DNA from 4 places in the Sodalis sp. RH22 genome. Region 2 is predicted to be linked to each of the others. Evidence: predicted binding sites of a transcription regulator. Region 2 holds the regulator's gene; each other region holds the start of a gene.
The links. The regulator CRP, encoded in region 2, controls carbon source genes, mostly activating them, when cyclic AMP is high. The targets are predictions, from matches to a motif close to ATGTGANNNNNNTCACAT.
Positions count from the first base shown of each region.

Region 1: a site for CRP is predicted at 2,160-2,177, ahead of ACL2XN_RS12650 (CdaR family transcriptional regulator). Genes of this name have one in related genera too.
Region 3: a site for CRP is predicted at 2,005-2,022, ahead of serA (phosphoglycerate dehydrogenase). Genes of this name have one in related genera too.
Region 4: a site for CRP is predicted at 1,629-1,646, ahead of psiE (phosphate-starvation-inducible protein PsiE). Genes of this name have one in related genera too.

Region 1 is NZ_CP178731.1:2,753,327-2,756,619, forward strand. Features, by position in the region: gene ACL2XN_RS12645 (enolase C-terminal domain-like protein) at 1-834, shown strand, start outside; gene ACL2XN_RS12650 (CdaR family transcriptional regulator) at 904-2,061, opposite strand; gene degP (serine endoprotease DegP) at 2,245-3,293, opposite strand, start outside.
Region 2 is NZ_CP178731.1:4,436,959-4,440,251, forward strand. Features, by position in the region: gene ACL2XN_RS20005 (YccS/YhfK family putative transporter) at 1-876, opposite strand, end outside; gene crp (cAMP-activated global transcriptional regulator CRP) at 930-1,562, opposite strand; gene ACL2XN_RS20015 (hypothetical protein) at 1,730-1,918, opposite strand; gene ACL2XN_RS20020 (OsmC family protein) at 1,878-2,300, shown strand; gene ACL2XN_RS20025 (phosphoribulokinase) at 2,510-3,293, opposite strand, start outside.
Region 3 is NZ_CP178731.1:4,864,918-4,868,210, reverse strand. Features, by position in the region: gene ACL2XN_RS22135 (5-formyltetrahydrofolate cyclo-ligase) at 1-449, shown strand, start outside; gene serA (phosphoglycerate dehydrogenase) at 580-1,812, opposite strand; gene rpiA (ribose-5-phosphate isomerase RpiA) at 2,128-2,784, opposite strand; gene ACL2XN_RS22120 (LysR family transcriptional regulator ArgP) at 3,001-3,293, shown strand, end outside.
Region 4 is NZ_CP178731.1:4,926,774-4,930,066, forward strand. Features, by position in the region: gene ACL2XN_RS22395 (methyl-accepting chemotaxis protein) at 1-456, opposite strand, end outside; gene ACL2XN_RS22400 (OsmC family protein) at 1,025-1,456, shown strand; gene psiE (phosphate-starvation-inducible protein PsiE) at 1,705-2,103, shown strand; gene ACL2XN_RS22410 (hypothetical protein) at 2,264-3,112, opposite strand.

The sequences.
Region 1 (3,293 bases), 1.7 Mb from region 2:
CGGCCGTCCCATGACTGGTACCGGCTGCGCCGCGAGACGGCCATGACCACCGACGCCCTGGTGCGCCAGGCGGAAGCCGCGCAGGATCGTTATGGCTTCAAGGATTTCAAACTCAAGGGCGGCGTGCTGGCCGGCGCCAGCGAAATAGAGACCGTGACGGCGCTGGCCAGGCGGTTTCCGGACGCGCGTATTACCATCGACCCCAACGGCGCCTGGTCGCTTAGGGAAGCCATCGATTTGTGCCAGGATATGCGCGGCGTGCTGGCCTATGCCGAGGACCCCTGCGGCGCCGAGCAGGGCTTTTCCGGGCGCGAGGTGATGGCGGAATTCAAACGGGCCACCGGGCTGCCGGTGGCGACCAATATGATTGCCACCAACTGGCGCGAGCTAAACCACGCGGTACAGCTTAACGCCATTGATATTCCGCTGGCCGACCCGCATTTCTGGACCCTGCAGGGCGCGATACGCGTGGCGCAGCTGTGCGATGAATGGGGCCTGACCTGGGGCTGTCATTCCAATAACCATTTTGATATTTCGCTGGCGATGTTTATCCATGTCGGCGCGGCCGCGCCGGGCAAGCCCACCGCGCTGGATACCCACTGGATTTGGCAGGAAGGCGAGCATCTGACCAAAGAACCGCTGCAAATCGTCGACGGCGCGATCACACTCAACGGTAAACCGGGGCTCGGCGTGGAAATCGATATGGCGCAAATCGAACGGCAGCATGAGCTTTACAAGCGCATGCCGTCCGGCGCGCGCAATGACGCGCAGGCGATGCAGTATCTGATTCCCGGCTGGACCTTTGACCGGAAACGGCCGGCGATGCTGCGTTAACCCATCCAGGGTACGGCCGGCCGTACCCTGAGTTTGCCGGCGACATGGGGTGGGCCGCGGACGATGGGATCAGGCTTCGTCATCCAGCTGCAGCGCCACGTAGAGCAGCAGCCGATCGTCAAAATTGGCCAGATCCAGGCCGGTCATTTCCGAAATGCGGTTGAGGCGGTACTCCAGGGTGTTGCGGTGGATAAACAGCGCCTTGGAGGTAGGCGTGGGCTGAACGTTATGGCGGAACCAGGCAATCAACGTGCGGCGCAGCAGGCCGTTGTTATCCATGGCCTTGAGTTTTGCCAGCGGGCGCACCAGCTCGCTGGCCTGCCAGCCGCCGCGCAGGCTGTCGAGCAGTACCGGCAGCATCAGATCGGGATAAAAATAACGGCGCTGCTCGGGCAGCCGCTGCTTGCCCACCGACATGGTGGTGCGCGCGGTACGCCAGGAGCGCGCAATACCGCCGGCGCCGGGGAAAAAATTGCCCAGGGCGATACGTACCCGCAGGCGGCTGCTTTCGGTCATGCGCGAAAACAGCGTATCCACCCGCCGACGATGCTCTTCGGCATCCCAGCGCCCGTGGCTGTTCAGCGCGGGTTTCAGCACCACCATTTCCGTCAGCGATACGATGGCGATCAGGTTATCGCGCTCCGGCGTGGTGAGCAGCGTTTGCAGCTGCTGCAGCTCCGCCATGGCGCTGTCGACGCCGAACTGCCCGCTGTCCACCTCCACCACCGCCGCCACCCTGGGCTGGTTGATATCGATGCCCAGCCGCTGGGCCCATTCGATCAGCGCCGGCGTGACTTCCTCGGCGCGGATTAAATTCAGCACCAGTTCCTCGCGCAGCCGGCTGTCCTGCGCCAGCATATGCAGCAAGCGCGCCTGCTCCAGCATCATTTCCGCCGTCATGCAGACCAGCTCGCCATACTGCCGCAGTTGACTGGGATTGCCGGTCAGGCCGATAACGCCGACGATATTGCCGTCGATTTTCAGCGGGAGGTTGATACCGGGCCGTACCCCGTGCAAATGCCGGGCCACGCCGTCGTCGATATCCACGACCCGGGCCTGCGACAGGGCCAATAACGCGCCTTCGTGCAGTTCACCGACCCGCTCTTCATCGCCGCTGCCGATAATGCGGCCGCGCGCATCCATCACGTTGATATTGCTGTCGATAATCTGCATCGTTCTTGCCACAATTTCTTGCGCCAATTTCGCATCAAGATGATACGTTGCCATCCCCGCCTCGGTTCTGTTAAGCCCTTTGCCCTATTATACCCGGGTGCTGGCGCTCATACATTGTGCAGAAGCACAAAGCGTGATCTTGCTCGCTTATTTTGTGCGGGATATCACATTCTTTCGGGCAAAAAAAGACGGCGTCGTGATGACGCCGTCTTGGTGGCGAGAGCCGGACGCGGGGGATTACTGCGCCAGCAGGTAAAGCGTGGTATCGCCGCGTTTGACGTTTAACGCCAGTATCGGCGGCTTGGCATCCAGGATTTTACGCAGTTCGCCGATATTCTGCACCGGCTGCTGGTTGACGCCCAGGATGATATCGCCCTTCTTCAGGCCGACTTTCGCCGCGGTGCTGCCCGCCTTGACATTGTCCACCTTGACGCCCTGCTGATCGCCGGTATCCATGTTGCTCAATTCCGCGCCTTCGATGCCGGTAAAGACATTGCCCGAATCAAGCTGCGGCTGGGTGCTCTGCTCCAGGATCACATCGACGGTTACCGGCTTGCCGTCGCGCAGCAGGCCGAGCTGGACCTTGGTGCCGACCGGCTGCGAGCTGACATCCGCCCGGAACGCGGCAAAGCTGTTGATGGGCCGGCCGTTCATGGTGACGATGACATCGCCGGCTTTCACCCCGGCCTTTTCGGCGGCGGATTTAGGCATCACCTGGCTGACAAACGCGCCGCGCTGGGCGTCGACTTTCATCGCCTTGGCCAGCTCCGGATTGAGCTCGGTGCCGAGAATGCCGATTTCGCCGCGCCTGACCTGGCCATAGGCCACCAGCTGCGCCGTCAGGTTTTTCACCATGTTGCTGGGAATGGCGAAGCCGATACCGATATTGCCGCCGTCCGGCGCCAGTATGGCGGTATTGATGCCGATAAGCTCACCGTTGAGGTTAACCAGCGCCCCGCCCGAGTTGCCCCGGTTGATGGCGGCATCGGTCTGGATAAAGTTTTCATAGTTTTCAATATTCAGCCCGCTGCGCCCCAGCGCGGACACAATACCCGAGGTGGCGGTTTCCCCCAGGCCGTAAGGGTTGCCGATGGCCACGGTATAATCGCCGACCCGCAGCTGGTCCGAATCGGCCATCTTGATGGCGGTGAGGTTTTTAAAGTCGATCAGCTGCACCAGCGCCAGATCGGAACGGGGATCGCGGCCGATGATCTTGGCGTCGAATCGGCGGCCGTCATACAGCTGCACCTGGATTTTAGTGGCGTCGTTGACCACATGATTGTTGG
Region 2 (3,293 bases):
AAAACGCCCCGGCTGCCGGTGATAGAGAATATCATCCGCCAGTACCCGCAACCGCGCGGCAATCAGCCGGGCGTTATAGCGGATAACCGCCTCGGCGTGGCTTTGCGCCACCAGTTTTTGTACTTCGTCCGGCTGGTGCAGGCTGACGGCGATATGCTCCTGCAAATCCAGCGCCACCTGGAAAGAACGCAGCAGGCGTTTGTACTGCAGCTGATCATTGGCCGACAGCATATAAAGCTGCTGGTATACCTGGGCAATCAGATCAATCACCGCCTGCTGGCGGGCAAACAGCGGCGGCAGGGCGGTTTCCGGATCGGTATGCTGTGTCAGCAGGGTATATTTCGCCTCGATATAATCCGCCAGCTCCCGATACAGCAGGCTAAGAGATTCCCGCATCGGCTGCTCCTTCCACAACCGGAACCACAGGGCGTTGAACAGTCCGTACCAGGCGGTGCCGGCAATATACAGCAGCGGCGGCACGACGGGCGGCACATTGCCGGCCAGGCCCAGGGTAAAGATGGCGGCGATAAGCGCGGCGGGCAATAAACGGCCGTGCAGCGGGCTGATTTCACCGGTAACGCCGAACAGCAGCGCCAGGCCGAGCATCACCAAGGGCAATGGCACCGGCACGGCCAACAGCACCTGGATCAGCACGCTGCTCAGCGCGAACAGCGCACCGCCGACGGCCAGGCGCTTGAAAAACCGTTTATGCAGGGTATCGAGGCCGGCGATATTGCAGCAGGCAGGGACCAACGAAAACAGCAGGCCGTTTTGCAAGCTGCCGAATAACAGGCCGGCGGCCACCGGCAGGCATAGCACGATGGTTTGCCGCAGGGCATAGTTTACTTCAGGGTGGTAGATTAACCGGCGCCACATACTGTCAGCAAAAAAAGCGTGGTACGAAGCACCACGCCTGTATAACGGGGCTATCAGCGCGTGCCGTAAACAACAATGGTTTTACCGTGCGCGGATATAAGATTTTGATCTTCGAGCATTTTAAGAATACGTCCTACCGTCTCGCGGGAACAGCCGACAATCTGGCCGATTTCCTGACGAGTGATTTTTATCTGCATGCCGTCGGGGTGGGTCATGGCGTCGGGTTGTTTCGCCAGGTTCAACAGGGTTTGCGCTATGCGTCCGGTAACGTCCAGGAATGCCAGGTTGCCGACTTTTTCCGACGTTACCTGTAAACGACTGGCCATTTGCGCCGACAGGCGCATCAGGATATCCGGATTCACCTGAATCAGCTGCCGGAATTTTTTATACGAAATCTCGGCGACTTCACAGGCGGTTTTCGCCCGTACCCAGGCACTGCGTTCCTGACCTTCCTCGAATAGGCCGAGCTCACCGATGAAATCTCCCTGGTTAAGATAGGAGAGAATCATCTCTTTGCCTTCTTCATCCTTAATCAGCACCGCCACGGCGCCCTTAACGATGTAGTAAAGCGTTTCAGCCTTTTCACCCTGATGTATAAGTGTACTCTTCGATGGATACTTATGAATATGGCAATGAGACAGGAACCATTCGAGAGTCGGGTCTGTTTGCGGTTTGCCGAGAACCATTCGCTGTTATCCTCTTTTGTCATCGCTATCCCAGGTTCGGGACATCGTATTCCCTGTTACGGCGCTTGTATTATTCACTCTGACTCCGCGTTTAAACGGAGCGACGTAAGGGAACTTATTAGGGTCTGGTAATGTGATGTTCCGATCGATCTCTTGCCCTTTCATTATCATGAGGCCGATCCAGCCTTGTTTTTAGCATAGGTTTGAAGCAGTGTCTTCTGTTGTCTTGCTTCAGCATGAAGTATGTTCAGTAACATTGCCAGTTTTCCAACAAAAATGTAGTCTGCTGGAAAGCTTTTCATCAGGAGTATCATAATGCAGGCACGGGTCAAATGGGTAGAAGGGTTGTCTTTCATGGGCGAATCCGCCTCGGGCCACCAGGTTTTGATGGATGGGAACGCGGGCGAAAAAGCGCCCAGCCCAATGGAAATGGTATTGATGTCGGTCGGCGGCTGCAGCGCCATTGATGTGGTATCGATTTTACACAAAGCGCGGCAGGACGTCCGGGACTGCGAGGTCAAACTCACCTCCGAGCGCCGCGACGAGGCGCCGCGCCTGTTTACCCATATCAACCTGCATTTTATCGTCACCGGCGCCGGGCTGACCGACAAGGCGGTGGAGCGGGCGGTGACGCTATCGGCGGAAAAATACTGCTCGGTCTCACTGATGCTCGGCGCGTCGGTCAATATGACCCACAGCTTTGAAGTGCGCGACGAACGCCACGCCCCCGCCGCCTAACCGGCCCGCCAACACCGCACTCAAACCCGGCGTGTTCAAGGGAGAGCGCGCCAATGGGGTCGAATCGGGCATGGTTTCTCTGCCCGACCGAGCGCCCCATGGCACGGTATGCTAGGCCCGCCAACACCGCAGCGAATCCTGGCGTGTTCAAGGGAAAGCATGCCGATGGGGCCGAATCGGGCGTGGTGTTCCCGCCCGAGGCCTCGAGTTTACTTAATTTCCTTTCCTTCCAGCAACTGCTGTACCAGCGGCCCCATTATCAGCTCCATCGCCAGCCCCATCTTGCCCCCGGGCACCACCAGCGTATTAATATTGGAAATAAAGGAGCCTTGCAGCATCGCCAGCAGGTAAGGCAGGTCGATATGCGCCAGGCTACGGAAATGAATAACGACAAAACTTTCGTCAAGTGAGGGAATCGCCTTGGCGGCGAAAGGGTTCGACGTGTCGACGGTCGGCACCCGCTGGAAATTGATATGGGTGCGGGAAAACTGCGGCGTGATGTAGTTAATATAATCCTCCATCGACCTCACCACCGAATCCATCACCGCCTCGCGCGAATGCCCCCGCTCGCCGGTATCGCGCACCAGTTTCTGGATCCACTCCAGGTTGACGATGGGCACCACGCCCACCAGCAAATCCACGTGCTTCGCCACGTCATGGCTATCGGTTACCACGCCGCCGTGCAGCCCCTCGTAAAATAACACGTCCGTCGGTTCCGGCAACGCCTGCCAGGGCGTAAAGGTACCGGGGATCTGGTTATACGGCACCGCCTCGTCATACGTATGCAGATATTTACGCGACTGACCGCGGCCGGTATCGCCATACTGATGAAACGTATGCTCCAGCAGGCCAAAGTTATTGGCGTCCGGACCAAAGTAGCTGATATGGCGCCCTAAATCCCGCGCCTTGCGGATCGCCATATCCATTTCCGGCCGGGTAAAGTGATGAAAGCTGTCACCCTCCAGTTCGGCGGCGTGGATATTCAACTGCTGG
Region 3 (3,293 bases), 430 kb from region 2:
GCAGCCTGGCGCTGTTTTTATCGTTTGACGGCGAGCTGGATACCCGGCCGCTTATTGAGGCGCTTTGGCAACGCGACCAGCGCGTCTATTTGCCGGTGCTGCACCCTTTCAGCCCGGGCCACCTGTTGTTCCTGCGCTACAGGCCCGATACGCCGCTGGTGCTGAACCGCCTGCATATCAGCGAGCCGCGGCTGGACGTGACCCAGCTCTTGCCGGCGCGGCATCTCGATATCCTGTTTACCCCGCTGGTGGCCTTTGATGCCCGGGGCCAGCGCCTGGGCATGGGCGGCGGCTTTTACGATCGCACCCTGCGGCACTGGCGGCGCGGCGCCGGCTTCTACCCCATCGGGCTGGCCCACGATTGCCAGCAGGTGGACGCCATACCGGCGGAGCCCTGGGATATCCCGTTGCCGGAAATTGTTACCCCGTCGCGGCACTGGCGCTGGTAAACCGCCGGGGACGGATGGCAGCCCTTGGCCCGGTGGTGTACCCGGCGTGCACGGTAAGTTGGCGGTACCCATAAAAAAACCCCGGCTCGCTAAGCCGGGGCTGGGGTCGACCACGTCAGGCGCGCAGCTATCAGTACAGCAGGCGGGCGCGGATAGTGCCGGGTATCGCCTTCAGCAGCTGTAGGGCGGTATTTTCGGTATCGGTTTCCACATCAATGACCACATAACCGATTTCGGGCGTGGTTTGCAGATACTGGGCGGCGATATTGATGCTTTGCTCGGCAAAAATCTGGTTGATGCGGGTCAGGATCCCGGGACGGTTTTCATGGATATGCAGTAAACGGCTGACGTTATCGCCATGTTCCGGCAGCGAGACTTCCGGGAAATTGACCGCCGACAGGGTCGAACCGTTATCGGAGTATTTGGCCAGTTTGCCCGCCACTTCCACGCCGATATTTTCCTGCGCTTCCTCGGTGGATCCGCCGATATGCGGCGTCAGGATCACATTATCGAATTCACACAGCGGCGAGTTGAACGGATCGCTGTTGGTGGCGGGCTCTTCCGGGAACACGTCCACGGCGGCGCCGGCGATATGTTTACTGGCCAGGGCGTCGCACAGGGCCGGGATATCCACCACCGTACCGCGCGAGGCGTTGATAAACAGCGACCCCGGCTTCATATGGCCGAATTCTTCCTTGCCCATCATATTGCGGGTGGACTGGGTATCCGGCACATGCAGGGAGACCACGTCGCACATACCCAGCAGCTCAGGCAGCGAATCCACCTGGCGCGCGTTGCCCAGGGACAGTTTGCTCTCGATATCGTAATAGAACACCTGCATCCCCAGGCCTTCCGCCAGGATACTCAGCTGGGTGCCGATATGGCCGTAACCGATGATGCCCAGTTTCTTGCCGCGCGCTTCATAGCTGCCGCTCGCCTGCTTGTTCCACTGGCCGCGGTGCGCTTTGGCGTTGGCCTCCGGGACGCCGCGTATCATCAGCAGCATTTCGCCGAGCACCAATTCCGCCACGGAGCGGGTATTGGAAAAAGGCGCATTGAATACCGGCACGCCTTTTTTCAGCGCGGCTTTCAGATCGACCTGATTGGTGCCGATACAAAAGCAGCCGACGGCAACGAGTTTTTCCGCCGCGGCAAAGATGTCTTCCGTCAGGTGGGTACGGGATCGGATGCCGATAAAGTGCGCGTCGCGCACGGAGGCTTTCAGTGCCGCGGAATCCAGCGCGCCCTTATGGTATTCAATATTGGTATAACCGGCGCGTTTCAGGTTATCCACCGCGCTGGGGTGAACACCTTCGACCAACAGAAACTTAATCTTATCTTTTTCCAGCGATACTTTTGCCATTTCCCGACCCTTTTTGAGACTTCAGATGCGACTGCAACACACAGCACCCGGACAAAATAACAAAAATTACCGTGGCGGCAACAGGGCCGTTTATCCTTAAGACAGCATAAGACGCAGCCATAAGCGATTGCTATGGATAAATCCTCTGGTCTGGTGGAGAAGCGTCATATATATAGCAGGCCGATGGCATAAATGTGACATTTATCACTGAATTTCGCCTGCGGCGATAAAAGATGCTATGTAAACAAAATTAACATCCACCGCCGCCGGCGTGGAAAGCCGGCGGCGGCGCCGGGCGGTGGTAAAACCGGCCTGTTACTCGATAACCTGAACGCCCCCGGCGGTGCCGATCAGCGCCACATCCGCGCCGCGCCGGGCAAACAGGCCCACGGTCACCACGCCGGGCAGGCTGTTGATTTTGTCTTCCAGGGCCACCGCGTCCAGGATGCGCAGGTTGCGCACGTCCAGGATAATATTGCCGTTATCGGTTACCACGCCCTGGCGGTACTCCGGCAATCCGCCCAGTTTCACCAGCTCGCGCGCCACATAGGCGCGCGCCATCGGGATCACTTCCACCGGCAGGGGAAAATTGCCCAGGACGTCCACCCGTTTGGATCCATCGACGATACAGATAAATTTACGCGCGACCGCCGCGATGATTTTTTCGCGCGTCAGGGCCGCCCCGCCGCCTTTGATCATCTGCATCTGGCCGTTGATTTCATCGGCGCCGTCGACATAGATGTCCAGCACGTCGACGCTGTTGAGATCCAGCAGCGGGATACCGAGGCTCTTCAGCTTGGCCGAAGAAGCGTCCGAACTGGAGACCGCCCCTTCGATTTGATTCCTGATGCTGCCCAGGGCATCGATAAAATGCGCGGCGGTGGACCCGGTGCCGACGCCGACGATCGTGCCCGGTTTCACATACTTCAATGCCGACCAGCCCACCGCCTTTTTCAGTTCATCCTGCGTCATAAATAATTAAGCCTTGGCTACGGAAAGTGGGCGGTATTATAAAACAATATCATCGCCGATGGCGTGAATTCCGCCACAACCCGCCGCATCCCGGATGCCCGCGCCTGACACGGCTAAAATTTTGCGTCCGCAACCGGGTCAATCTATGGCATAGTGAAAACCGGTGACCAAAAAGTACCTATTGATGCACAGAGATATCGACGCAGGGGATAAAGAATGAAACGCCCGGACTATCGGACGCTGCAGGCGCTTGACGCCGTGATACGGGAACGGGGTTTTGAACGCGCCGCGCAAAAATTATGTATCACCCAATCCGCGGTATCGCAGCGCATAAAACAACTGGAAAACCTGTTTGGCCAGCCGCTGCTGGTGCGTACCATTCCCCCACGGCCCACCGAGCAAGGGCAAAAGCTGCTGGCCTTGCTGCATCAGGTGGAATTGCTGGAGGACGAATGGCTGGGCACCGATAACGGCAGCGACACGCCGCTGCTGCTGTCGCTGGCGGTGAA
Region 4 (3,293 bases), 490 kb from region 2:
TTTAAAGGGGCCGATGGCGTCCTGGTTATGGAGATCGTCCAGCTGGGCGCGGATGGCAACCATCTTTTTGGAAAAAACACTCATGTTTTCCAGAGATTTATTAAAATCTCCCAGATAGCGGGCAATGCTATCCAGGCTTGCCATCGATTCTTTATCCCATGACAGCGCCTGGGCTTGGTGGGTGAGCGCGGCGGCGTCATCGATAAAGCCGGCCATGACTTTACGCACCGCGTCGTCGGACGAGTAAAGGTATTTAACGCGGTTGACTTTAACCTGGAAAACATCAATATTTATATTATAAACCAGATTGGTCTTTTCATAAATATCGCGAATTTCCTTGAAGCGTTGAACACTAAGGCCTGATGCAATAACGACCAGTAATAAGACAATGCCGAAGCCTAAAAAAAGTTTATGTGACACTTTAATGCTATTTATTTTACTTATTAAACTTGTCATTTCTGTTTCCCATATAAATGTCACAAATCAAACTGTGTAATACCTGAGATAAATGTCCTGCCTAGCTATCGGCAAATTTTTCCGCTTCTTTAGGTTATTTTCCGCGGAATGAGAGAATGGACAGTAAAAATATCGATGCAGAGTGGTGCGGCGGCGGTAGGGCGGTTGTTGTGGGAATTATGGGGATTCGCTCATGCCACCCTGTGCTTTGCGTGATGGCGTTAAGCCCAATTTTTGTCTTTTGCCCGCGCTGATATGCGGATGCCTGAAAAAAATAGTGCAACTGTCCAAGAGATGATGATGGCTCAATCGTGACGGGTAATGCCTCGGCTTACCGAATGCAAATGAACGTTGGGAAATAATTACTGCTATTTGTTAATAAAATAACAGGGCATATATTTTCCGCCAGCCGCTTGGCGGAAATAGAATAGCCGCTTTCACAAAAGAGCGAAAAAATAAACCGGATGACTGTCACGTCGCTTACCCGGCCGCATTGGCCTGGGATTTCCCCACCTCCGGCAAGAGTAGCTATACTAAAAGCCTATGGGTAACAAACAGGAGGATGCAGATGACTATTCATAAACACGGACAGGCACATTGGGAAGGCGATATCAAGCAGGGTAAGGGCACCATCTCCACGGAAAGCGGCGCCTTAAGCCAGCAACCCTATGGCTTCAATACCCGCTTTGAAGGTAAACCCGGCACCAATCCCGAAGAGCTTATCGGCGCCGCCCACTCGGCCTGTTTTTCCATGGCGCTATCCTTGATGCTGGGCGAGAAGGGATACACTGCGCAGAGTATTGATACCAAAGCCGATGTTTCCCTTGATAAGGTGGGCGGCGGCTACGGCATCACTAAAATCGCCCTGGACAGCAGCGTGGTAGTGCCAGGGATCGATAAACAGGAATTTGACGCCATTATCCAGCAGGCAAAAGAAAACTGCCCGGTGTCCAAGGTGCTTAAGGCTGAGATTACGCTGACCTACCAGTTAAAAAACTGAATCGGCAGCACGACCTGATCCGCACCCCGTCTATCAGGGCGGGGTTTGCGCCACCGCTTTACCACGCAGTGGGTTTCCCCTCCCTACGCCGCATACCGCGTTTCGCCGCGCCGCCAAACCCCTTGCTCTTCCTTTACTCGCCTGAAGGCAAGTACCCGGCTGCGCTGGTTTAATGTGATATTCATCACAAAAATCATGCTATGCTTACCGGTCTTTCCGTAAGGAAACTATCACGACGAGGTATGGGTATGATTACCGGTATGCGTATAGCGACCGTGCTGCAAATGATCCTGAATATCGGCCTGCTGTTCCTGGCGGCGATCCTGATCGTTTTTATGGGTAAGGAAACCGTTCTTCTGGCCAGGGTGTTGCTGGTAAACGGCGAACTGGCGTCTTACTACCAGATGATTGAAGGCATCGTCATTTATTTTCTGTATTTTGAGTTTATCGCCCTGATTGTGAAGTATTTCCAGTCCGGGTATCACTTTCCGCTGCGCTACTTTGTCTATATCGGCATCACGGCGATTATCCGCCTGATTATCGTCGATCATAAAGATCCGCAGGATACGCTGTATTATTCGGCCGCCATATTAATCCTGGTGGTAACGCTGTGGCTGGTCAACAGTAACCGGCTTAAGCGCGAATAGCCCCGTCAGTGATGCGGACTGCCCATGATTAGCGCTTCCCCCAAGTCTGGCGATCGTCGCCTGGATGAAAACGTGCCGGCGCCGGACATCATCCGGCCTGCTTTTACATGATAAAAACGCGCCATGGCGCATTGGTGGGCGAGGGTAAGGCAAGGAGCCTTCAGTAATAGGCCGCTAAGCATTGCAAAATCCCCTTGCCGCTATTGGCCAATGACGGATATCCCTGCAATAATTTGTCAATAACATCATGATTAAGCTCAGGCAAGCCGGCGTGCTTTAGATAGTTACTTAAATGCATTATAACCAATGAAATATAAAATTTCTTATTGATCGATGCGGCATTAAATACCGTATTTGCGCATTCCAACGTCAGATAAAAATTTTCCCCCGTAAAATTTTTCTTAGGGAATATCAGTTTATACATTTTTTGCTTTTTATTTGGCTCACAATAATAAGATGCATAGAAATTATTACCTAATATAGGATAATGCATATTTATTTGGTCCATCAGTTTTAACGGGATATCGTTAAATTCATTATCATCTTTATCTGTGACAGTTGTAATGGACAGCCTGCCGGATGCCGCGTGAAAGTTTAAAGCAGGGTTATCACTATCATCGATAAGGGTGGTATTTTTGAGCAGTTCTATCGTCCCGCTATCGCCGTCGAGCAAAATCGGCAGATAAAGGTGTTTTTCATGCGGCAACAAAACGCTTATATCATAATATTTTTTATGCAGTTCTTGTTTTAAACATTCATATGAACGACAGGCGAAACCAGGGTTTCCCTTGCCGGGGGTATTATCGCCATCGGCGAAGTTTGGTTTATGGATTTTTGCCGGGGGGCCTTCCTGGTGGCGGAGTATGGGGCTGCGCATTGCGGTAAAGGGCCGCGGGACATTGGTTACGCTTAAGCCGAATGCCGGATTGAACGGCCCGGCTTGCCGAGCGGCGGCGACATCATTTATGGCGGTATCGGAGGTAGAGGATGTTGAATTGATATTGTTCATGCGCCCGCCGTTGAGTTTCACCTGATAAAAAGAGTGTGGGTATAATAAATCACCGGTGTCTTTGATAAAGCGCTTAATCAGTACAGAGATTGAACGCTATTCTTTGAAATTTTGTAGGAGATTGCCCCGGAGGACTTGCCAGGCGTGTTGATTAGGCGGTAGCGACGTTGGTGTGGCCGCG